DNA from 2 places in the Cryobacterium sp. SO1 genome. Region 1 is predicted to be linked to the other one. Evidence: predicted binding sites of a transcription regulator. Region 1 holds the regulator's gene; the other holds the start of a gene.
The links. The regulator LexA, encoded in region 1, represses DNA repair genes until DNA is damaged. The targets are predictions, from matches to a motif close to TCGAACANNTGTTCGA.

Region 1 (10,998 bases):
GCGCCGGATCATGCGGCGGCCGGATCAGTTGTCGGCCGGATCAGTTGTCGGCCGGATCAGTAGTCGGCCGGATCAGTAGTCGGCGGGTAGCGCGAGGCGCTGGCCGGGCTGCACGGCCTCGGAGGCGAGCTGGTTGAGGTTGACGATGTCGGCGATCACGTCGCGCGGGTCCTGCGACGGGGCAATCGTCTCGGCCAGCTGCCAGAGGGACTGGCCGGCTTCGATGGTGACGTAGTCGAAAGCGGCCGCGCCGATGCCTGCGGTGCCCTCGGCCGCGGCCATGCCGCCGTTGAGGGCGACGCCGATGGCGCCGAGCACCAGGGGCACCGCGGCGAGGGTGGTGAACACGGCGCGCCCGCGACGGGTCAGTCGCAGGTGCGTGGTGGGCGTGCTGGCCTGGGCGGGGCTGATTCGGGTGTGGCTGGCCGCGGCGTGGGTGATGGAGCCGGGCTTCACTGCGTATGCGCTCATGTCAAACCTCCTGGTAACGCATCTGGCCCTCGGCCGGGAGGGCCAGATGCGAATCTATGTTCCGAATATATCTTCGAGTGTTCGAACAATCAACCCTGTTTCCGGATATTGTGGAGAGATATTCCGCAACACACTCGAATGCATGTCTACGACATCGTCGCTCGGTGGCTACAGTTTTGATCGGGTAGCAGTACTCAAACAGACACCACCGACATTGCCGCCGACGGTTCTCAGACGCACTTCGGTGGCACCATGTGCCGGCACGGTCCGTGCCGCACAGCTAGCAACACCAGCCCCAGACCGAGCACCAGCCCAACCGACTAACCAGAGGAGCGACACCGTGGCACAACAGAGCACACCTCGGGACAAGGGCGGCACGCGACGCCGCAAGAGCCTGAGCGATAAACAGCGCGCCGTGATGGACGTCATCCAGCGTTCGGTCCGCGACCGCGGCTATCCGCCGAGCATGCGCGAGATCGGTGACGCGGTGGGCCTGTCCTCGCTGTCAAGCGTGACCCACCAGCTGCACCAGCTCGAGTTGAGCGGGTACCTGCGTCGCGACCCGCACCGGCCACGCGCGCTGGAGGTGCTCATCGAGCTGCCCCAGTCCTCCGAGGAGGTCACGCCAGGCGCCGCAGACGACTACCAGTCCGGCATCCAGGTGGGCGACGCGGCGATGGTGCCGCTCGTCGGACGCATCGCCGCCGGTATCCCGATCATGGCCGACCAGCAGATCGACGAGATCTTCCCGCTCCCCCGCCAGTTGGTCGGCAAGGGCGAGCTGTTCATGCTCAAGGTTGTCGGTGAGTCGATGATCGACGCCGCCATCTGCGACGGTGACTGGGTGGTCATCCGTCAGCAGAAGACCGCGGAGAACGGTGAGATCGTCGCCGCCATGCTCGACGGCGAGGCCACCGTGAAGGTGCTGCGGCAGCGTGACGGCCACACCTGGCTGCTGCCACGCAACACCAACTTCGAGCCGATCCTGGGCGACTACGCCGAGGTCCTCGGCAAGGTCGTCGCGGTGTTGCGTTCGGTCTAGCCCCGGTTCCCACGAAACAGGCCCGACCCCGCGTGGGGTCGGGCCTGTTCTGTTACCGGCGGAACTCAAGAAAACGGATCAGACCAGGGTCGCCCGCACGGCGCGCGTCGCGTCGACGATGTTGCGCAGCGACTCCACGGTCTCCGCGTAGCCGCGGGTCTTCAGCCCGCAGTCCGGGTTGACCCAGACCTGGCGGGCGGGGATCGATTCAAGCGCCCGCTCGAGCAGCTCGGTGATCTCCGCCACCCCGGGCACGCGGGGCGAGTGGATGTCGTAGACGCCCGGGCCGATACCGTGGTCGAAGCCGCTGGCCTGCAGATCGGCCACGACCTCCATCTTCGACCTGGCGGCCTCGATGCTGGTGACGTCGGCGTCGAGGTTGCGGATCGCGTCGATGACGACCCCGAACTCGGAGTAACAGAGGTGCGTGTGGATCTGGGTCGCATCGGCCACGCCGGCGGTGGCCAGTCTGAACGATCCGACGGACCAGTCGAGGTAGTCCGCGTGGTCCTTCTTCTTCAGCGGCAGCAGCTCCCGCAGCGCCGGCTCGTCGACCTGCACGACCTGGATGCCCGCAACCTCGAGGTCTCGGATCTCGTCGCGGAGGGCGAGCGCGACCTGACGGGCGGTCTCGCCCAGCGGCTGGTCGTCACGCACGAACGACCAGGCCAGGATGGTGACCGGTCCGGTGAGCATGCCCTTGACCGGCTTCTCGGTGCGGCTCTGGGTGTAGCTGGACCATTCCACTGTGATCGGCGCCGGCCGGGACACATCACCCCAGAGGATGGACGGTCGGGTGCACCGGCTGCCGTAGGACTGCACCCAGCCGTTCTCGGTCACGGTGAAGCCGTCCAGGTTCTCGGCGAAGTACTGCACCATGTCGTTGCGTTCGGGTTCGCCGTGCACCAGCACGTCCAGGCCCAGGTCTTCCTGGAGTTGCACGACCCGGTCGATCTCGGCGCGCATGAGGTCCTGGTAGGCGGCGGGGTCCAGCTCGCCGGAGACCAAGCGGGCACGGGCGCGGCGGATGTCGCCGGTCTGCGGGAAGGAGCCGATGGTGGTGGTCGGCAACGGCGGCAGGTTGAGCACGGCCGTCTGCGCGGCGAGCCGTGTCTCGTAGTCGCCGCGGCTGAAGTCCGCCGGGCTGAGCCTGTCGAGCCGGGCGCGCACGGCACCGTCGCGCACGCCGGGTGCGACCCGGCGCTCGGCGAGGGATGCTGTGGCCGCAGCGAGCTCGGCCTGGATGGCGTCCCGGCCCGCGGTCAGACCGCGAGAGAGGGTGGCGACCTGCCCGATCTTCTGATCGGCGAAGGCCAGCCAGCCGGTGAGGTCCGCACCGAGCTTGGTCTCGTCGGTGACGTCGTGCGGCAGGTGCAACAGGGAGGTGGAGGTGGACACCGTGACCCGGTCGGTCAGGGCGCGCAGCCGGCCGATTGTGTCGAATGCCGCCGCGAGGTCCCCCCGCCAGATGTTGTGGCCGTCGATGACACCGGCAACGAGGGTCGTGTCGTCCAGCCCGGGGATGCCGGCCGGCACCGTGCCGCGCACCAGGTCCAGGCCGATCGCCTCGACCGGGGTGCCGGCCAGCACGGGAAGGGCGTCGTCGAGGCTGCCGTAGGGGGCTGCGACGAACAGGGCCGGGCGGGAGTCGAGCCCGCCGAGGGTCTTGTAGGCCTGGGCGAGGGCGGCCAGGGCGCGATCTCGCGGGATGCCGATGCTCTCGCTCACGAGACCGGGTTCGTCCAGCTGCACCCACTCGGCGCCGGCCGCGGCGAGGCGTTCGATCAGGGTCGCGTAGACGGGCAGCAGGTCGTCGAGGCGGTCGAGGGGGTGGAAGCCGGCCGGGGCCACTTCGCTCGGCTTGGCCAGCAGCAGGAAGGTGACCGGGCCGACGATGACCGGCCGGGTGAGGAAACCGTCGGCGACGGCTTCCTCGAATTCCCGCACGATGCGGTCGCTGGCGAGGTGGAACCGGGTCTCGGGGCCGATCTCCGGCACCAGGTAGTGGTAGTTGGAGTCGAACCACTTGGTCATCTCGAGGGGCAGGTTCTGGCCCGCGCCCCGAGCAAGGGTGAAGTAGCCGGCCAGGTCGAGGCGACCGTCGGCGTCAACGAGGTCCGCGAACCTGTCGGGCACGGCGCCCACCGTGACGGCGGCATCCAGCACCTGGTCGTAGAACGAGAAGCTCTCGGGGATCGACGAGTCGGCGCGGCCGAGGCCGAGTCCGGCGAGGCGCTCCCTGGTGGTGCGACGCAGCGCCCACGCGACCGCCTCCAGCTCGGCGGTGTCGATGCGGCCGGCCCAGAAGGCTTCGACGGCCTTTTTCAGTTCGCGCCGGCGTCCGATTCTGGGGTAGCCGAGGATCGTTCCGGTGGGGAATGCGGGGACGGTGGTGGTCATCAATAGTCCTTCGTGGAGTTAATGCCGGTGTGGACGCCGAGAGAGGCGCTGGGCGAGGTCGGGGGTGCGGGTTGGGACCGGCCGGGCGCCAGAGCACCGGCGCGGTCGAGGACGGTGAGGACGGTCTCGTGCTGGTTGAAGGCGTAGAGGTGCAGGCCGGGCGCGCCGCCGGCGATGAGCTTTCGCGCCAGGGTCACGGCATGGTCGATGCCGATCTCGCGCTGACCTTCGGCGGTGGGCTCGACCTCCAGCTGGATCGCCAGCTCGGAGGGCAGGTCCTCACCGGAGAGCTCGAGGATGCGCCGCAACCGGCCGGGGCTGGTGACGGGCATGATCCCCGGGAGGATCGGGAACTCCACCCCGGCCTCCCTGGCCCGCTGGATGAAGCTCAGGTAGTGGTCGGCGTGGAAGAAGAGTTGGGTGATGGCAAGGTTGGCTCCGGCGGCCTGCTTGGCCAGCAGGGTGTCGATGTCCTGCGCCGTGGACCGGGAGCGCGGGTGCCCGTTCGGGAACCCGGCCACCGCGATGCGCACGTGTTCGTGTTCGGTCTTGACGGCGCGGGCACGGGGCAGTCCGGGGATCGGCGTCTCCCGGTACGGCACCCGTTCGGCCTGTACCCGGTGGATCAGTTGCACGAGTTCACCGGCGCTCTGCAGGTCGCCCAGAAAGGTGTCGCCTTCCGCGAGCCCCTCGGGCGGGTCTCCGCGCAGGGCCAGGAAGCTCCGCACTCCGGCGTCGAGGAACTCGCGGATCAGGCTGCTCGCCTCGGCGTGCGAGGAGCCGACGCAGGTCAGGTGTGCCATCGGGTCGACCCGGGTGGCCTGGAGGATGTAGCGAAGCACGTCCAGGGACGAGGTGCGGGAGGAGCCGCTGGCCCCGTAGGTCACCGAGATGAAGTCGGGTGCGGCCGCGGCGAGGGCGTCGATGGTGGTGTGCAGTGCGGTTGCGGCGGCATCCGATTTGGGCGGGTACAGCTCGAACGAGAATGGCGTGGTGGGCGGACAGGCCGGGTCCGTTGATGCTGATTCTGGGCTCGCGGTCATGGTTCCTCATTCGGCATGGTGGGTTCAGATCGGTGGGCCTGGCGGCCGCGGACCGCCGGGCAAACCGGCAGGTGCTCGCGGGCGGGTGCCGGGCTCGGCTGTCGCTCCATGCCGGGCAGGATATCCCTGCCGGCAACGAATGAGATGACTCTAACAATGCGCGTTCGGGCCGCGCTGGTGCATGGCCGAATGTTACGTGCCGCATTCACACGGCTTAACGAGCCGAAGGCGGCACTCGCTCCTGGTTCAGGATGAGGGTGCCGCCTTCGGGCGGGATGCGTCTTAGCCGGCGATGGCCGGGATCACCACGTACGGGGTGAACTGGGCCTCGATACCGGGCGAGACCAGTGCGGTGACCTGGGTGCCGGTCTCCGAGTAGTCCAGTGCCAGCACCTTGCCCTGCTCGTGCAGGATCGGAATGAGGTCGCCTCGGTCGTACGGAATCAGCAGGTCCAACCGGATCTCCGGTCGGGGCAGCATGGTTTCCAGGACCTGCAGCACCTCCTGGATGCCTTCACCGGTGCGTGCCGACACGAAGATCGCCTTGGGGGCCAGTCCGCGCAGCACCAGACGGTCGTCGTCGCCGACCAGGTCGCTCTTGTTGAACAGCACCAGCTCGTGGATGTCGCTGGCGCCGACCTCGCCGATCACCTCACGCACCGTGGCCAGCTGGCTGGCTGGGTCGGGGTGGGATGCGTCGACGACGTGGATGATGACGTCGGAGTCCGCGACCTCTTCGAGGGTGGACCTGAACGCTTCGACCAACTGGTGCGGCAGGTTGCGCACAAAACCGACGGTGTCGGTGAAGGTGTACAGCCGGCCGTCGGCCGTCGTGGACTTGCGCACGGTGGCGTCGAGGGTGGCGAAGAGAGAGTTCTCCACGAGCACCCCGGCCTTGGTGATGCGGTTGAGCAGGCTGGACTTGCCGGCGTTGGTGTAGCCGACGATGGCGACGGAGGGCACCGCGTTGCGCTTGCGATTGGCGCGCTTGGCCTCGCGGGCCGGCTTCATCTCGATCATCTGCTTCCGCAGCCGCGACATGCGGGTGTGGATGCGGCGGCGGTCGAGTTCGATCTTCGTCTCACCGGGTCCACGCGAGCCCATGCCGGCCCCGGCGCCACCCACCTGGCCACCGGCCTGGCGGGACATCGAGTCACCCCAACCGCGCAGGCGGGGAAGCAGGTAGGCGAGCTGGGCGAGTTCGACCTGCGCCTTGCCCTCCCGGCTCTTGGCGTGCTGGCTGAAGATGTCCAGGATCACGGCGGTGCGGTCGATGACCTTCACCTTGACCACGTCCTCCAGGGCACGCCGCTGGCTGGGCGCCAGTTCGGAGTCGGCGATCACGGTGTCGGCGCCAAGCGCCGCCACGATAGACGCGAGTTCAAGGGCCTTGCCCTTGCCGAGATACGTGCTCGGGTCCGGCGTGGCCCGGCGCTGCAGCAGACCGTCGAGCACGGTGGCGCCGGCGGTTTCGGCCAGGGCGGCGAGCTCGCGCATGGAGTTCTCGGCGTCGAGCAGGCTACGGGCGGAGTACACGCCGATCAGCACGACGTTCTCCAGGCGCAGCTGGCGGTATTCGACCTCGGTGACGTCCTGCAGTTCGGTGGAGAGCCCACCGACGCGGCGCAGGGCATTGCGGTCTTCACGCTCGGTCTGTTCACCGTCGTGATCGCCGCCGTCGAATCCGCCGTCGGCAGGTCGGGCCTGCAGGGCCTGTGCGGACCCGCTAGCGAATAAGGAGTAGCCGGACGAACGGCTCTCGGCGCTCGCCAGCACGCGCGCAACTACATCGTCATCGTCGTGTGGAGCGGTTGATTCATCCATTGCTTTAACTGTAGTTCCTCTTCTTTCGATAAGTTCGTTGTATGGCATCCGAACACTATTTCTCGTCGGCTCCGGGCAGCGACCTGAAATTGCGGCAGATCACCGTGAAGATCGCCGGCGCGATCCGCGAGGTCACCACCGCGAACGCGATTTTCTCTCCCGAGCACATCGACACCGGCACCAAGGTTCTGATGCGTGAGGCTCCGCTGCCCTCCGGCGGCGGGGATGTGCTGGACCTCGGCTGCGGCTGGGGACCGATCAGCCTGCACCTGGCTCTGGCCGATCCGTCCGCCACGGTTTGGGCCGTCGACGTCAACGAGCGAGCCCTCGAGCTGGTGCGGATGAACGCCGCCAACCTCGGACTCACCAACATCAACGCGGTTCTGCCGGCGGATGTTCCCGAAACCCTGTCTTTCGCGGGCATCTGGTCGAACCCGCCCATCCGCGTGGGCAAGGCCGAGCTGCACTCGATGCTCGAGCACTGGTTGCCGTGGCTGACGCCCGGCACGGATGCCTGGCTCGTTGTGCAGCGCAACCTCGGGTCCGATTCGCTGCAGCGCTGGCTGGCCGAGGAGTTCCCGGACCAGCCCGGTGCCCTGGCGGTCTCCCGGTACGCCACCGACAAGGGCTTCCGCATCCTGCGCACCCACCGCCTCCCCTAGACCCAGCCCCTTTCCCTGCCGCGAACTGTGAGTTAAGCACCCAAAAACGCGCGAACTTGGGGCTTAACTCGCAGTTCGCGGAATGGGACGGGCGGCTCAGGCGACGGTGAGGGTTCCGGTGAAGACCAGGGTCGCGGGACCGGAGAGCGAAACGTGCTCGCCGTCTTCGGTGGGGAACATCCGCACGCCCAGCACACCGCCGGGGACCTCGACGCGCCACTGGTTGGGCGCGCCCTGGCCGGCCCAGTGCCGAGTGGCCAGCGCGGCCGCGACAGCGCCGGTGCCGCAGGAGAGGGTTTCGCCGCTGCCGCGCTCGTGCACGCGCATCCGGATACGGCCGACGCCGTCGACCACCAGCGGGTCGTGCGGCAGCACGAATTCCACATTGGCTCCCTCGGCCGGCTCCGGTTCGAGCTGCGGGATGAAGGTGAGGTCGGCGCTGTCGAGCTCGCCCTCGTCGGCGAGGGCGACGACGACGTGCGGGTTGCCCACATTGATGCCGAGGCCCGGGCGGGCCACAGCGAGGTTCTTGGCGCGCACGAGGGTCTCCCCCGGCTCCAGACGCCAGCGGCCCAGGTCCACCTGGTAGCCGGTGGCGTTCCGCTGCACGTCGCGCACCCCGCTGCGGGTGCCGATGGCCAGGGTCTCGCCAGGGCCGAGCTCGACCAGCCCTTGCTCGAGCAGGAACCGGGTGTAGACGCGGATGCCATTGCCGCACATCTCCGACACCGTGCCGTCGGCGTTCCAGTAGTCCATGAACCACTCAGCACCGTCGTCTTCGGCGAGGGCGGCCGCGCCGGCGTCGAGGTGGGCGGAGCGCACGGCGCGGATGATGCCGTCGGCTCCGACGCCGAACTGGCGGTCGCAGATGTCCTGAATCTGCTCGGGCGTGAGCGTCAGCAGACCGTCGGGGTCGGCGAAGAGCACGAAGTCGTTGCCGGTGCCGTGGCCTTTGGAGAAGTGCAGATCGATGCCCATGTGCCCAGTTTAGGGACTCGGGCCCGCGTGCTTCTCGCGTCAGGGCAGCTGAGCGGCCGCCTGCTCGACACGGTCGGGGGCGTCGGCGTCGATCCAGTGTGTGTGCGGGTCGCGTTTGAACCAGCTCACCTGGCGGCGGGCATAACGCCGGGTGAGTTGCTGGGTCGCTTCGACGGCGTCGGCCTGTGCGAGGGTGCCGCGCACCTGGCCGAGGGCCTGCGCGTAGCCGATCGCCCGGCTGGCGGTCACGCCGCCCTCCAGCCCCGCGGGGAGCAGCCCGCGCACCTCCTCGACGAGTCCGGCCGCCCACATCCGGTCCACCCGGGCATCCAGCCGCGGGGTGAGAACCTCGCGGGGCAGGCGCAGACCGAGTGTCACGGCGGGCATCCAGTAGACCGGATCTCCCGGTAGCACTGCGGTGTGCGGGGCGCCGGTGAGCTCGACGACCTCGAGGGCACGCACAATCCGGCGACCGTTGCTGGCGCCGATGCGCACGGCGGAGTCCGGGTCGACGGTCTTCAGTCGTTCATAGAGCAGGCCGGGACCCTGCTCGACCAGTTCGGCCTCGAGCCGGGCGCGCAGCACGGGGTCGGTGCCGGGAAACTGGAAGTCGTAGACCACCGAGGAGACGTACAGGCCGGACCCACCGACCAGGATCGGCACGGCGCCACGCTCGAGGATGCCGGTGATGGCGGTACGAGCCTCGACCTGGTAGCGGGCGACGGTGGCCTCGTCGGTCACGTCGAGCACGTCCAGCAGGTGGTGCGGCACTCCGCGGCGTTCGGCCACCGGCAGTTTGGCGGTGCCGATGTTCATGCCGCGGTACAGCTGCATGGCGTCGGCGTTCACGATCTCGGCCGGGCGGCCGGCCGTGATCAACCGTTCGGCGAGGTCCAGCGACAGCTCGGATTTGCCGGTACCGGTCGGCCCGACGATGACAACGAGCACCGCGGTCTAGCGTTCTTGGTCGTCGACGGGGTAGATCGGGATGGTCGTGGCGCCGCCGTGCTGGTTGAGGTTCGTGAGGTTCAGCGCGGCCGGGCCGCCCACCCGCAGGGTCGGTAGGCCCAGCGAGACGGCGCTGCTGGTGCCGGCCGGGGTGGGCACTCCGCAGGACTCGGCCTGCTCCCGGTCCCAGGCGTCGCCGGCGATGGTGCGGCGGATGCGCAAGGGCGCGCCGTCGAGGGAATCGGCGATGAGGTGGAACGGCGCGGCCTGGGTGACCGTGACGGTGACCATGTCGCCGGGGCGGGGCAGGTCGGAACCGGCCGGCACGTCGAAGTGCACCAGGCGGCTGTCGGGTGCGCGGCCGCTGAGCCGGTGGGTCGCCCCGTCCTTGCGGCCTTCGCCGTTGGCGACGAGCAGTTCGACCTCACGATTGACGACCTTGCTGTTCTCTTCCCAAGAGATCCGTTCCTGCAGGGCGATGAGCCGCTCGTAGCGGTCCTGCACGATGGCCTTGGGCACCTGGTCGGCCATGGTGGCGGCGGGAGTGCCCGGCCGGATCGAGTACTGGAAGGTGAAGGCCGTGGCGAACCGGGACTCCTCGACGACCCGTATGGTCTCGAGGAAGTCCTCCTCGGTCTCGCCGGGGAAGCCGACGATGATGTCGGTGCTGATCGCCGCGTCGGGCATCTGCGCGCGCACCCGCTCGAGGATGCCGAGGAACTTGGTGGAACGGTAGGAGCGGCGCATGGCCTTGAGCACACGGTCGGATCCGGACTGCAGCGGCATGTGCAGCTGCGGCATCACGGCGGGGGTCTCGGCCATGGCGTCGATGACGTCGTCGGTGAAGGCGGCGGGGTGCGGGCTGGTGAAGCGGATGCGTTCGAGCCCCTCGATCTGGCCGGCCGCGCGCAGCAGCTTACCGAACGCGAGCCGGTCGCCGAATTCCACGCCGTAGGAGTTCACGTTCTGGCCGAGCAGGGTCACCTCGATCGCTCCGTCGTCGACGAGGGCCTGGATCTCGGCGAGGATCTCACCGGGACGACGGTCCTTCTCCTTGCCGCGGAGCGCCGGCACGATGCAGAACGTGCAGGTGTTGTTGCAGCCGACCGAGATCGACACCCAGCCGCTGTAACTGGAGTCGCGCTTGGTGGGCAGGGTGGAGGGGAACGTCTCGAGGGACTCGAGGATCTCGAGCTGGGCCTCGCCGTTGTGCCGGGCACGTTCGAGCAGGCTGGGCAGGGAGCCCATGTTGTGGGTGCCGAACACCACGTCCACCCAGGGGGCCTTGGCGAGGATGGTGGCCTTGTCCTTCTGGGCGAGGCAGCCGCCCACGGCGATCTGCATGCCGGCGTGCTTGCGCTTGACCGAGGCCAAGTAGCCGAGGTTGCCGTAGAGCTTGTTGTCGGCGTTCTCGCGCACCGCGCAGGTGTTGATCACGACGATGTCGGCCTCGGCGCCCGCGGCCGACACGTAGCCGGCGGCCTCGAGCGAGCCGCTGAGCCGTTCGGAGTCGTGCACGTTCATCTGGCAGCCGAAGGTGCGCACCTCGTAGGTGCGGGGCCGACCCTCGTCGTCTCGCGCCGCCGACGACGGGGCGATCACGGTCGTCGTGTGCGACGGGTCGACGGAC
Region 2 (10,998 bases), 820 kb from region 1:
TCGAAGGTGCGGGCCAGAGCGGCTTGGTCGGTTTCGTGCGGGGTCGGGTCGGGCTGCGGGATGGACTCGGGGCGGCGTTCGGTGGCTCGGCGGTCGTGACGGCGGGTCTCGACACGCTCGACCAACGGGACAGCCTCGGCCAGCGGATTCGGCTCGACCAGCGAGTTCGGCTCGACCAGCGAGTTCGGCTCGGTGGGGTCGAGTGACCGGCGGTCGGGGGCCCAGGCGACGACGACCTCGGTGCCGCGGCCGGGGGCTGAGCGCACGTGGGCCGCGCCGTCGGGCAGGCGCTCCATGCGGCCCAGGATGCTCTCGGCGATGCCCAGCCGATCCGGCGGCACCAGCGCGGGGTCGAACCCGGCCCCGTCGTCGCTGACGGTGACCTGGAAGCCGTCGGTGGTGGACAGGATCGAGACCGCACGGTGCACCGCTCGGATCATCGGGTAGTGCCCGGCGGCGGAGGCGACCGAGTTGCGCAGGGCCTCGCCGACGGCGCCGAGGATGGCCGCCACGGCCACCGATGGCACGGTGCGTTCGATGTCGACGTGCTGGCCGGCGCGAGGCGGGATGTCGACCCGCAGCGCGGCATTCGGGGCGATCTGCTGAACCAGCCGGCCGATGCGGCGGACGGCCTCGGAGACCAGCACCACCGGCTGAACGGGCGGGAAGCTCAGCGCGTCGAGCTGGCTGAGGGTTTTCGACGCGTGCCCGGAGACCACCTCCGGCGGGGTGCGGCCCAGGCCCGCCATCAACAGGGTGGAGATGACGCTGTCGTGTACGAGCGCATCGATGGTCAACCGCTCCTGCCGGCCGGCGACCTGCGCGGCGCGGAGCGCTTCGGCCTGCCGGGTGAGCAGGGCGGCATTGTCGACGCGGGTCGCGGACCGGCGGGCAGCGAGGGTGAAGGCGACGAACACGCTCACCAACAGCAGGGAGTAGAGCCCGTCGGCGAGGCCGACGAGGGCCGGGTAGGCCTCGGCCGAGGTGCGGAACCGCACCATCCCGCTCAGGGTGCAGGCCAGCAGAGTGAACCCCCAGGCCACGCTCTCACGGGCAAAAATGGCCACAGCCACACAGGGCACCCCCGTGAAGGTGATCACCCAGGAGATGTCGGCGCCGGCGGGCATCGGTTCGGCGGTGAGGAGGAACCGGAGACTCAAGATCAGGACGAAACAGAGCGCCGCGGCGGCGACGATGACCTGCAAGATGCGCGGCGTGGCCCACCGCACGCTGACGCCGAGAGCGATGGGCAGACCGAACGACACCGCGAAGCCGGCCGCGGCCGCCGGCGCGCTCGGGTTGCCGGCCTGGGCCAGGAACAGGGGGATCGCCAGGAGGCCGAAGATGCCGGCCGCGGCGGCCACGGCGATGCAGAGCAGCCGGGTGAGGTTGGCGGTGGCGGTGTGAGTGGGGTCGGGGGTCCCGACGGACTCAACCAGAGGAAGGGGGTCGGTCTCGACAGGCTCGACCAGCGCGGTTGGCTCGACCAGCGGATCCGGGGTGCTCATGAGTGGCCGGGAACCGGCAGGATGCCGTCTTCCAGGGCGCGCTTGTACAGGTCGATCTTGGTGTTCGCCGGCCGGCCGACCCGTTCGTACTTGGAGCGCACCCGACGGATGTAGTCGACCACGGTGAGCTCGGACAGCCCGGTGTGCGAGGCCACCAGCGGCGCCTTGGCGCCGGCGGCGTAGAGCGAGAGCACTTCCCGCTCGCGGGGGCTCAGGCCGGCATCGGAGAGGTCGGGGGCGCCATCCAGGGCCGCCGCCCACTCGGTGGACGCGATGGTGTCGCCGGCCGCCGCGCGGGTGACCGCGTCGAGCAGCACGCCGGTGGGCTCGGATTTGCGCACCACACCGAGCACCCCGCTGCGGGCGGCGGCGCGCATCAGCTGCGCGTCGTCGCCGCCGGTGAACGCGAGCACGGCCACGCCGGTGGCCCGCAGCCGGTCGACGTTGCCGGTGACGGTGGAGCCGTCGGCCAGGCGGAGGTCGAGGATCACGAGGTCGATGGGGGTCTCGCCCACCTCGCTGAGCAGCTCGGTGACCGTGGCGACGGTGGCCACCACCTCGATCTCGGGGAGGGTGGCGAACAGGCTGGCGAACCCGCGCACCACGATCTCATGGTCGTCGATCAGCGCGACCCGGTACCGGTTCATTCTGTGCCTCTCGTGCAGACCCGAAACGGGTGCCCCTATAAATAACGGCTTTCGCCTGCGAGGCCGCGTGCCTAGGGTAATGAAGGGGAACGAGCCGGGGGGCTCGCTGGGGCGCTCTCGACCGGATGATTCGCATTCTGCGCATCCGTATCGGTTGAGCGCCCCGGCGCCTGGCCCTGGTCGTGGCCGTCGTTCCGGCTGACGGGTTCGCGGCGGCGGTTGTTGAGCACGCCGTGGCTCTCCTCGAGGTAGCAGGAGCCGCAGAGCGACTCGTAGGCGACCTCGACGCCGTCGATGGCCACCTGGTCGCCGTCGAAGACGAAGACGCCGTCGACCTTGCGCCCGTTGAACACGGCCTTGCGGCCGCACCGGCAGATGGTCTTGAGCTCTTCGAGGCTGTGCGAGACCTCGAGCAGCCGGCGGCTGCCCGGGAACGCGACGGTCTGGAAGTCGGTGCGGATGCCGTAGGCCAGAACCGGGATGTTCTCGATGATCGCGATGCGAAGTAGGTCGTCGACCTGGGTTTCGGTGAGGAACTGCGCCTCGTCGACGAGCAGGGCGCTGACGTCGAGTCCGGTGTCGGTTTCGGTGTGGGCGCGGTGTTGCTGGAACAGGGCGTAGGCATCCGTCTCGGGGGTGAGCAGGAAGTCGACGCCGCGGGTGACGCCCAGCCGGGAGAGGACGCCGCGGTCGCCTTTGGTGTCGATCGACGGTTTGGCCAGCAGTACCCGGTGGCCGCGCTCCTCATAGTTGTAGGCGGCTTGGAGCATCGAGGTGCTCTTGCCGCTGTTCATCGCCCCGTATCGGAAATACAGTTTCGCCATAACCGCCGGTACCGCCTTTTTGTACGTTGAGGTTTCAGCGTACTTGGCGGGGCGCTTTCTGAGCACGCACCCCTGCGGGGGTGGCCGGGGTGGACGGCGCCTGTGGGGCTGCGGATGCGTCGTTGGGGTCGCGGACGCTGTCGTACTCGATCGTGAGCGAGGGCCTGCGCACGGTGACCCGCACGTTGTCGAAGACCACCCGGATGACACCCAGGTACGGGCGGAGCAGGGCTTTTGCTTTGCGCGGCGGCAGGTCGAGGGCGGCCTGGATGGTGATGGTGTCCACCTGGGCCGGCGCCGCGGCGGCGGGCGCGGGCTTGGCCGCGGGCGTGCGGGGCAGGCGGGGCACGGATGCGGTGTCCTGGGCCATGGTGGGGAGCGCCTGCGCCGGTCTGGCCTTGCTCGGGGCGGACCTGACCGGCGGGGCGGTGCCGGTGATCTGCACGACGAGGCTGTGCGGGTCGAAGCCGGGCGCCGCGCAGAGGGCACCGATCAGGGCGGCGGTGGCGGCGCGCTGTTCGGCACGGAACGCGGTGGCACGGTGCTCGGGGTCGGCCACGACGAGCAACCCGGGGGTGCCGCGCTCGGTCAGGGCGGCGCGTTCCCGGGTGGCCACGCTGTCCAGCCAGGTGCGGTCGATCTCGGCGACCAGGGTACGGCGCACCTCGGCGGCGAGCTGGCCGGCCTGGGCGATGTCCAGGGCGGTGACGGTGCCGCGTTCGAGGAGATCGGCGAGGAACGGGATCACACCGGATTTCAGGGCGGCGACCTGCTGTTCCACCACTGCCCGGGCCATTTGGCCGCGGGCTTCTTCGGTGCGGGCGACGATGGCGCGGCGGGCATCCGTCTGCCAGGCCAGGATGGAGCGCACAATACGGCGGGAATACGCGGCGCCGGCGGCGGCGGGAGCGAGGATCTGGGTGGCCGAGACGATCGCGTATACGGCGACGGGCACGGTGACCTTGAACGAGTCGGCCTGCGGCAGGGTGATCACGATGGCGACAATGCTGGCGACGGCGCCGGAGAGGGCGATCTGCCGCCAGGGCCGGTAGGGGGCCAGCGCCAGGAGCAGGAAGCCGATACAGACCGGGCCGAAGTCGTCTTGCACGAGCAGGTTGGAGCCCCAGCGGCTGAACTGTTCGAAGAGGTAGCCGAGCAGTGCGAGGGCGGCCATCACGAGGTGCATGCGGCCGTTGAACGGGGCGTTGGCCGGCTGGGCGGCGATCACCAGGGTGCCGGCGGCGGCGCCCATGGCGAGCACGGCGAGGGTGGCAAGGAGCGGGTTCTGGATCTGGTTCTGTTGCAGGACCGTGGCGATCACGGAGTAACAGAGCACGATCGCGGCGATCAGGGGGGCCAGCGGCCAGGCGGCGAGGGTGCCCAGCGGATCGAGGCGCTGCTGGGTGGAGCGTCGGCGGGTCACGGGGTGGGCTCGGGGGTGGGGGCATCCGGGAGTTGCCCTGCTGCGAACGAGGTGCCCCGGTCTGCCGGGACGACTGGTCCGGACGGGGGCAACTCGGCGGCGGCTTCTTCGGAGGCTGCGGCGATGGTGCTCGCCACTACGGGCGGGGCGGGCAGGGTGAGCAGCACCGAGGTGCCGGCGCCGGGCCGGGACCAGATCTGCACGGAGCCGCCGAGCCGTTCGATGCGCTTGCGTACAGATTGGCGCAGGCCCAGCCGGTCGCTGCCGGTTTCGGCCTCCATGAAGCCGCGGCCGGCATCGAGCACCATCACCGAGACGTTCTGGTCGTCGGCGTCGATGACCACCTCGGCGGTGACGATGCCGGCGTGCAGCAGCACGTTGACCAGGCATTGCTGCACCGCCAGGCCCAGCTCCCGGTCACTCTGCGGGTCGAGGCGGGCGAGTGACTCCTTGTCGCCGGTGATGTCCACGACCAGACCACGGTCACGCATGCGGTCGATGGCGCGGAACACGGCGCTGGACAGCCATCCGTCATTGCCGGCGGATGCGGCGGTGCGTTCGTCGACGTGGGTGAGCCAGTCACGGTCGGCGAGGGTCTGCAGGGTCTCGCGGAGGCCCGCCTCGAGGCCGCGGGTCATGGGGCCGGGTTTGGCGCGGGCCACCGACACCAGCTGGTTGAGGGTGGTGTCGTGCATGAGGGCGATGGCACGCACGTCGAAGTCGTGGCGCAGGATGCGGGACTCGTCGTCTTGCACGGCCCGGTGGATGGCCGGCTGGGCGGTGCGCCCGGTGCGGCGGGCGAGTCCGTCGAGCAGCATCACGCCGACCAGAAACAGGTAGGTGACGATGCTGAACACGTCGGGGCGGTCGGGCACCGGGGTTTGCGAGACGGCGAGGGTGGCGGCGACCTCGGCGAGGAGGAAACCGACCGTGCTCCACAGCACGCCGATCAGCGCGCCGGAGCCGGCGCCGCCGACCATGATCAGGGCCATCTTGGGCAGGGAGATCAGGAACATGTCCGAGGACGGGAAGACGCCGGGCATGCCCAGCACCGCGCTGGTGAACAGGTAGGTGCACACGGCGCCGAGCAGCAGGTAGGCGAGGGTGAGCGGCACCGTGCGCCAGCGGGCGAGCAGGGCCAGCAGCGCGCCCATGCCGAGGATCGCGGCGACGGTGACCTGTAGCCGGTCGGTGGGCGGGAACACGCTCAGCGCCAGCACCGAGAACAGGGCGCCGGCCAGGCAGACGAGGCCGAACCAGTGCGACGCCCGGGCCAGGGCACGACTGAGCGTGGCCTTGACCAGGTGGCCGGGTAGACCTAGTGACATTGCGCCCTCTCCACCGCTGATTATCGCAGTTGTGCGGCAGAGTGTGCGTCGGTACTCCCCCTCCGTTGAGTAGGCGAGTGTCCCGTTGATCGAGCCTGTTGTGCCGCTGTGCGGGGTAGGCGCCGCTATGCCCGTGGCGCGCCACCCGCCTGGCGGCGCCTGACTCGCGCAGCTCAGAACAGGGTGGGTGTCAGGTCGAGCGGCAGCTCGGCGGCGATCAGGGAGGGCGGGACGACCGGGCCGCCGGGTTGGGCGGCGCGGGAGGGCGCCGCGGTCAGGGCCGTCGAGAGGATGCCGCCGGTGGCCGGATCCTCGGTGCGGCGCTGCAGCCCGTGCGCGCGAATCAGCGGCTGGATGCGCTCGGCCAGCCACTGGCGGTACTCCTTGGGCGCGTAGGCCCCGCGTTTGTAAAGCTCGTGGTACTTGGGCATCAGCTCGGGGTGGTCCTGTTCGAGCCAGTGGAAGTACCACTCCTTGACGCCCGGCTTGAGATAGAGGGCGCTGTAGAGCACCCCGGTGGCGCCGGCGGCCTTGGCCTGCCGCATGGCCTCGTCGAGGTGGGCGCGGGTATCGGTGAGGAAAGGCAGGATCGGCATCATGAAGACCGAGCAGTCCATGCCCTTGTCGCGAATGGCGCTGACCGTGGCCAGCCGGGCCTTGGTGCTCGGAGTGCCCGGTTCCACGGCCTGCTGCAGGGCGTCGTCGTAGATCGCGATCGACATGGCGAGGTCTACCGGCACCCGCAGGCTGGCTTCCTGGAGCAGGTCGAGATCGCGGCGCAGCAGGGTGCCCTTGGTGAGGATCGAGAACGGGGTGCCGGAGTCGGCGAGCGCCGCGATGATGCCGGGCATCAGCCGGTAGCGTCCCTCGGCCCGCTGGTACGGGTCGGTGTTGGTGCCCAGGGCCACCGGATGCTTGCCCCAGGTGGGCTTGGTGAGCTCTTTGCGGAGCACCTCGGCCACGTTGACCTTGACGATGATCTCGTTGTCGAAGTCCTTACCGGCGTCGAGGTCGAGGTAGTTGTGGGTGGGGCGGGCAAAACAATATGCACACGCATGAGAACAGCCCCGGTACGGGTTGATGGTCCAGCCGAACGGCATGGCGCTTTGGCCGGGCACGCGGTTGAGGGCGGACTTGGCGAGCACCTCGTGGAAGGTGATCCCGTCGAATTCGGGGGTGCGGACGCTGCGCACCAGGTTGTTCAGGCGGGCGAGGCCGGGCAGCGCGCCGGCCTGCTCTGTCGTCAGTTCCTGTCCACTCCAGCGCATGCATCCAGTCGAACACATGTTCGAGTGGGATGCAAGCGCAGGCGGGCCGGTCATCCGCCAGCGCCGTAACGGGCGCGGGTGTGACATAACTCCTGCAATCCTCGCGAAAACCAGCCCAAACGGCCGGTTTTGGGCCTCTTCAGACGAAATTGCAGGAGTTATGCGCTACGGGTGCCGCCAAGCCGGCTCGGCGGGGGGCGCATCCGTCGGGCGGGGCGTTGGGGACCACGCACGATAATAAGGCCATAGTCCGTTTACGAGGATGCTTTCGCCGATTGCGTCCTCCTAAACTCACTGTTTCCTGTTTTCCGGGCGATCCCCGGAGAACCTACGCGGTGAGGTGCAGGGTTGCCGCGGTGGCGGCCAGGGAGGCGGCTGCGGCTGCGGGGTCGTCGGAGAGCTTGGTGCCCAGACTCGGGACCATTTCTCGCAGCTGCGGCTCCCAGCGGGAGTACTCGCCGGGGAAGCAGCGCGCCAGCAGGTCCACCATGATCGGGGCCGCGGTGGAGGCTCCGGGCGAGGCGCCGAGCAGCCCCGCGATGCTGCCGTCGGCGGAGGTGATGACCTCGGTGCCGAACTGCAGGATGCCGCCTTGCGCGGCATCCTTCTTCATCACCTGCACGCGCTGACCGGCGGTGATCAGCTCCCAGTCCTCGGCCTTGGCGGTGGGCATGAATTCCTGCAGCGCGCCCAGTTTGGCCTTTCGGGAGGCGAAAACCTCACCGATCAGGTACTTCATCAGGCCGAAGTTGTTCTTGGCCACGGCGAGCATCGGCACGAGGTTGTGCGCGCGCACCGAGAACGGCAGGTCGAACCAGGTGCTGGTTTTGAGGAACTTGGGGCTGAAGCCGGCGAACGGGCCGAACAGAAGCGAGGTCTCGCCATCCACCACCCGGGTGTCGAGGTGTGGCACCGACATCGGCGGGGCGCCCACGGCGGCCTTGCCGTAGACCTTGGCCTGATGCTGGGCCACGACCTGGGGGTTGGCGGTTCGCAGGAACTGGCCGCTGATGGGGAAGCCGCCGAAACCCTTGATCTCGGGGATGCCGCTCTTCTGCAGCAGGGCGAGGGCGCCGCCGCCGGCGCCGACGAAAACGAATTTGGCCTCGACGGTGTTCGTGTACCGGCCTACCAGGCTGAGCAGCTTGAGCTTCCAAGAGCCGTCGTCCTGCTGCTTGAGACTGGTGACCTGCTGGTTGAGGTGCACCTTCACGCCGCGCTTCTTGAGCGAGTCGAAGAGGTAGCGGGTGAGGGCGCCGAAGTCCACGTCGGTGCCGGATTCGATGCGGGTCGCGGCGATCTTCTGGGTGGCGGCGCGCTTCGTGGTGAGCAGCGGGGTCCAGGTCTCGATCACGGCGGGATCTTCGCTGTACTCGAGGCCGGCGAACAGCGGCTGGTCGGCGAGCGCGTCGCGGCGTTTGCGCAGGTAGTCCACGTTGGCGGCGCCGTGCACGAACGTCATGTGCGGGGTGGAGTTGATGAACTTCTCCGGCTCGGGCAGCACCCCGGTTTCGACCAGGTGCGCCCAGAGCTGGCGGCTGATCTGGAACTGCTCGTTGATGGCCACGGCCTTCTCGGCGGTGACGGAGCCATCGGCCGCCTGCGGCATGTAGTTGAGTTCGCAGAGCGCCGCGTGCCCGGTGCCGGCGTTGTTCCACGGGTTCGAGCTCTCCTGGGCGAGCTCGCCGAGGCGCTCGTAGACCTGGATGTTCCAGTCGGGCTGCAGTTCGGCGAGCAGGGTGGCCAGGGTGGCGCTCATGATTCCCCCGCCAATCAGGGCGACATCGACCTTTTCTGAATTCACGTTCTTACTCTAACCCGGCGCGCGGGCGGCTTCGGCGGGGTGCGGCTGCGGGCGCGGCAGCCGGCCGGGGTGCCGCGGGCGAGCATCCGCGGCGCCGTGTCGGGATTACTCACAAGGGTGACCCACCGGGGTGACCCATAGGGGTGACCCATAGGGGTGACCCATAGGATGGCCCAATGGACTCCACCGGAAGCCGTCTGGGCATTTCCCTGGGCATCATCGCCCTCGCCGCGCCCATCGTGGCCCTGGGCCTGTTCATCGGGACCTTCGCCGTTCCGGTGACCAGCGCCGCCCACAGCAACCCGCTCGCCGGGCTCTCCCTCTATACCAACCCTGATTCGACCGCGAACGGGGCCGCCGCCGCCGCCGCGACCGCCGACCCGGACTCCGCCGAGGCCGCCACCCTGGCGCGGATGGCGGAGCAGCCCGCCGCGATCTGGCTGCTGCCGGAGAAATACCCGATGGACACCGTGCAGGCCGACGTCGCCGCGATCGTGGACGCCGCCGTCGCCACCGGGCAGACGCCGGTGTTCGTCATCTACGGCATCCCCGACCGCGACTGCGGCAACTTCTCCGCCGGCGGCCTCTCGGAGACCGACTACCCGACCTGGGTTGCCTCGATAGCGACGGCGCTCACACTCACGCCATCCGTGGTGATTCTCGAACCGGATGCCCTGTCACTGGCCACGGAGTGCGGCAACGTCGACCAGCGGGTGCAGCAGATTCAGCAGGGCATCAGCACCTTCGCGCCCACGCTCGCCACGGTGTACCTCGACGCGGGCCACTCCGACTGGCTCGACCCGGCCACCGCCGCTGACCTGCTCAACCGGGCCGGCGTGCAGAACGTGCGCGGTTTCGCGACGAACGTCTCCAACTACAACGACTCGGCCGCGGAGCAGGCCTTCGGCGAAGCGGTGTCCGCCCTGACGAATGGCGCCCACTTCATCGTCGACACCTCGCGCAACGGCCGCGGCGGCAACGGAGAGTGGTGCAACCCCACCGGCCGGGCGCTGGGCACCACCCCGGAGGCGACCACCGATGGGGGCCTGCGCGACGCGAACCTGTGGGTGAAGGAACCCGGCGAGAGCGACGGCACCTGCAACAACGGGCCGGCCGCGGGCGAATGGTGGAACGAGCGAGCCCTCGAACTCGCGGCCGCCGCCGGCTGGTAACGGGCCTCCGGGCTCGCCCTGGTCGAGGTGATGGATGCTCAGACCACGTCATATACTCAGGTATGTCGTCAGCCGGGGAAATTCGCAGGGTAGCGGTGATTATTGAGGACGACGCAGACATCCGCCATCTGCTTGAAGCCGTACTCACGCAGGCCGGATTCGACGCAATCGCGACGAGCAACGGTCTGGACGGGGTGCGCGCGGTTCGCGCCTATGACCCGATCGTCACGACTCTCGACGTGAGCATGCCCGGCATGGACGGCTTCGAGACCGCCAAGCGGATTCGCGCGTTCAGCGCCACGTATCTTGTGATGCTCACCGCCCGCGACGAGGAGATCGACACCCTGCAGGGCCTCGAGGCCGGCGCCGATGACTACCTGACCAAGCCGTTCCGGCCGCGTGAACTGCGCGCCCGCATCGACGCCATGCTGCGCCGGCCCCGCCTGGCGCTGCCGCCGGACGGCACCGAGCAGGAACCGGTCGCGACGGTGGCGCCGGTCGCGTACGCCCCGGCCGCGCCGGTGGCCGCCGAGCCCGCGTTCACCCCCGCCTATGTGCCGCCGGTGATGGCGCCTGCTCCGCCCGCCGCCGACCTGCCGCCGAGCCTGGCCCCGGTTTCGGTTCCCGGCACGCACACGGGCGCGCACGCCGCACCGGTGGCGCAGGCGACCTCCGCCGCCTCCGCCAGCAGCGACGAGCGGGCGGACGACTGGCTGGAACACAACGGCCTGCGGCTCAGCAACGACATGCGCCTGGCCATGCTCGGCACCGTGGAGCTGGACCTCACCCGCACCGAGTTCGACCTGCTGGCCGCGTTGCTCGAATCGAAGCGGCGGGTGCGCAGCAAGGCCGACCTGGCGCTGCTGCTGCGCGGCGAGAGCTACGTGACGTCCTACTACGTGAACGAGGCCGACAAGCGCGCCGTTGAGGCGCACCTGAGCAACCTGCGCCGCAAACTTGGCGACAGCCTCACCTCCCCGCGCTGGCTCGAGACCGTGCGCGGCGTCGGCTACCGCCTCGCGGC

Region 2: the regulator LexA is predicted to act here: its motif matches at 7,007-7,022, upstream of BJQ95_RS02020 (Rv2578c family radical SAM protein).

Annotation. Positions count from the first base shown of each region.
Region 1 is NZ_CP067394.1:1,235,216-1,246,213, reverse strand. Features, by position in the region: gene BJQ95_RS05825 (LysM peptidoglycan-binding domain-containing protein) at 73-471, opposite strand; gene lexA (transcriptional repressor LexA) at 890-1,513, shown strand; gene metE (5-methyltetrahydropteroyltriglutamate--homocysteine S-methyltransferase) at 1,592-3,913, opposite strand; gene BJQ95_RS05810 (methylenetetrahydrofolate reductase) at 3,913-4,956, opposite strand; gene hflX (GTPase HflX) at 5,239-6,780, opposite strand; gene BJQ95_RS05800 (class I SAM-dependent methyltransferase) at 6,822-7,442, shown strand; gene dapF (diaminopimelate epimerase) at 7,539-8,420, opposite strand; gene miaA (tRNA (adenosine(37)-N6)-dimethylallyltransferase MiaA) at 8,460-9,368, opposite strand; gene miaB (tRNA (N6-isopentenyl adenosine(37)-C2)-methylthiotransferase MiaB) at 9,375-10,998, opposite strand, start outside.
Region 2 is NZ_CP067394.1:412,080-423,077, reverse strand. Features, by position in the region: gene BJQ95_RS02040 (response regulator transcription factor) at 1,505-2,155, opposite strand; partial or broken gene BJQ95_RS02035 (thymidine kinase) at 2,377-2,979, opposite strand; gene BJQ95_RS02030 (hypothetical protein) at 3,014-4,402, opposite strand; gene BJQ95_RS02025 (sensor histidine kinase) at 4,399-5,730, opposite strand; gene BJQ95_RS02020 (Rv2578c family radical SAM protein) at 5,904-6,998, opposite strand; gene BJQ95_RS02015 (malate:quinone oxidoreductase) at 7,327-8,757, opposite strand; gene BJQ95_RS02010 (glycoside hydrolase family 6 protein) at 8,979-9,974, shown strand; gene BJQ95_RS02005 (response regulator transcription factor) at 10,070-10,998, shown strand, end outside.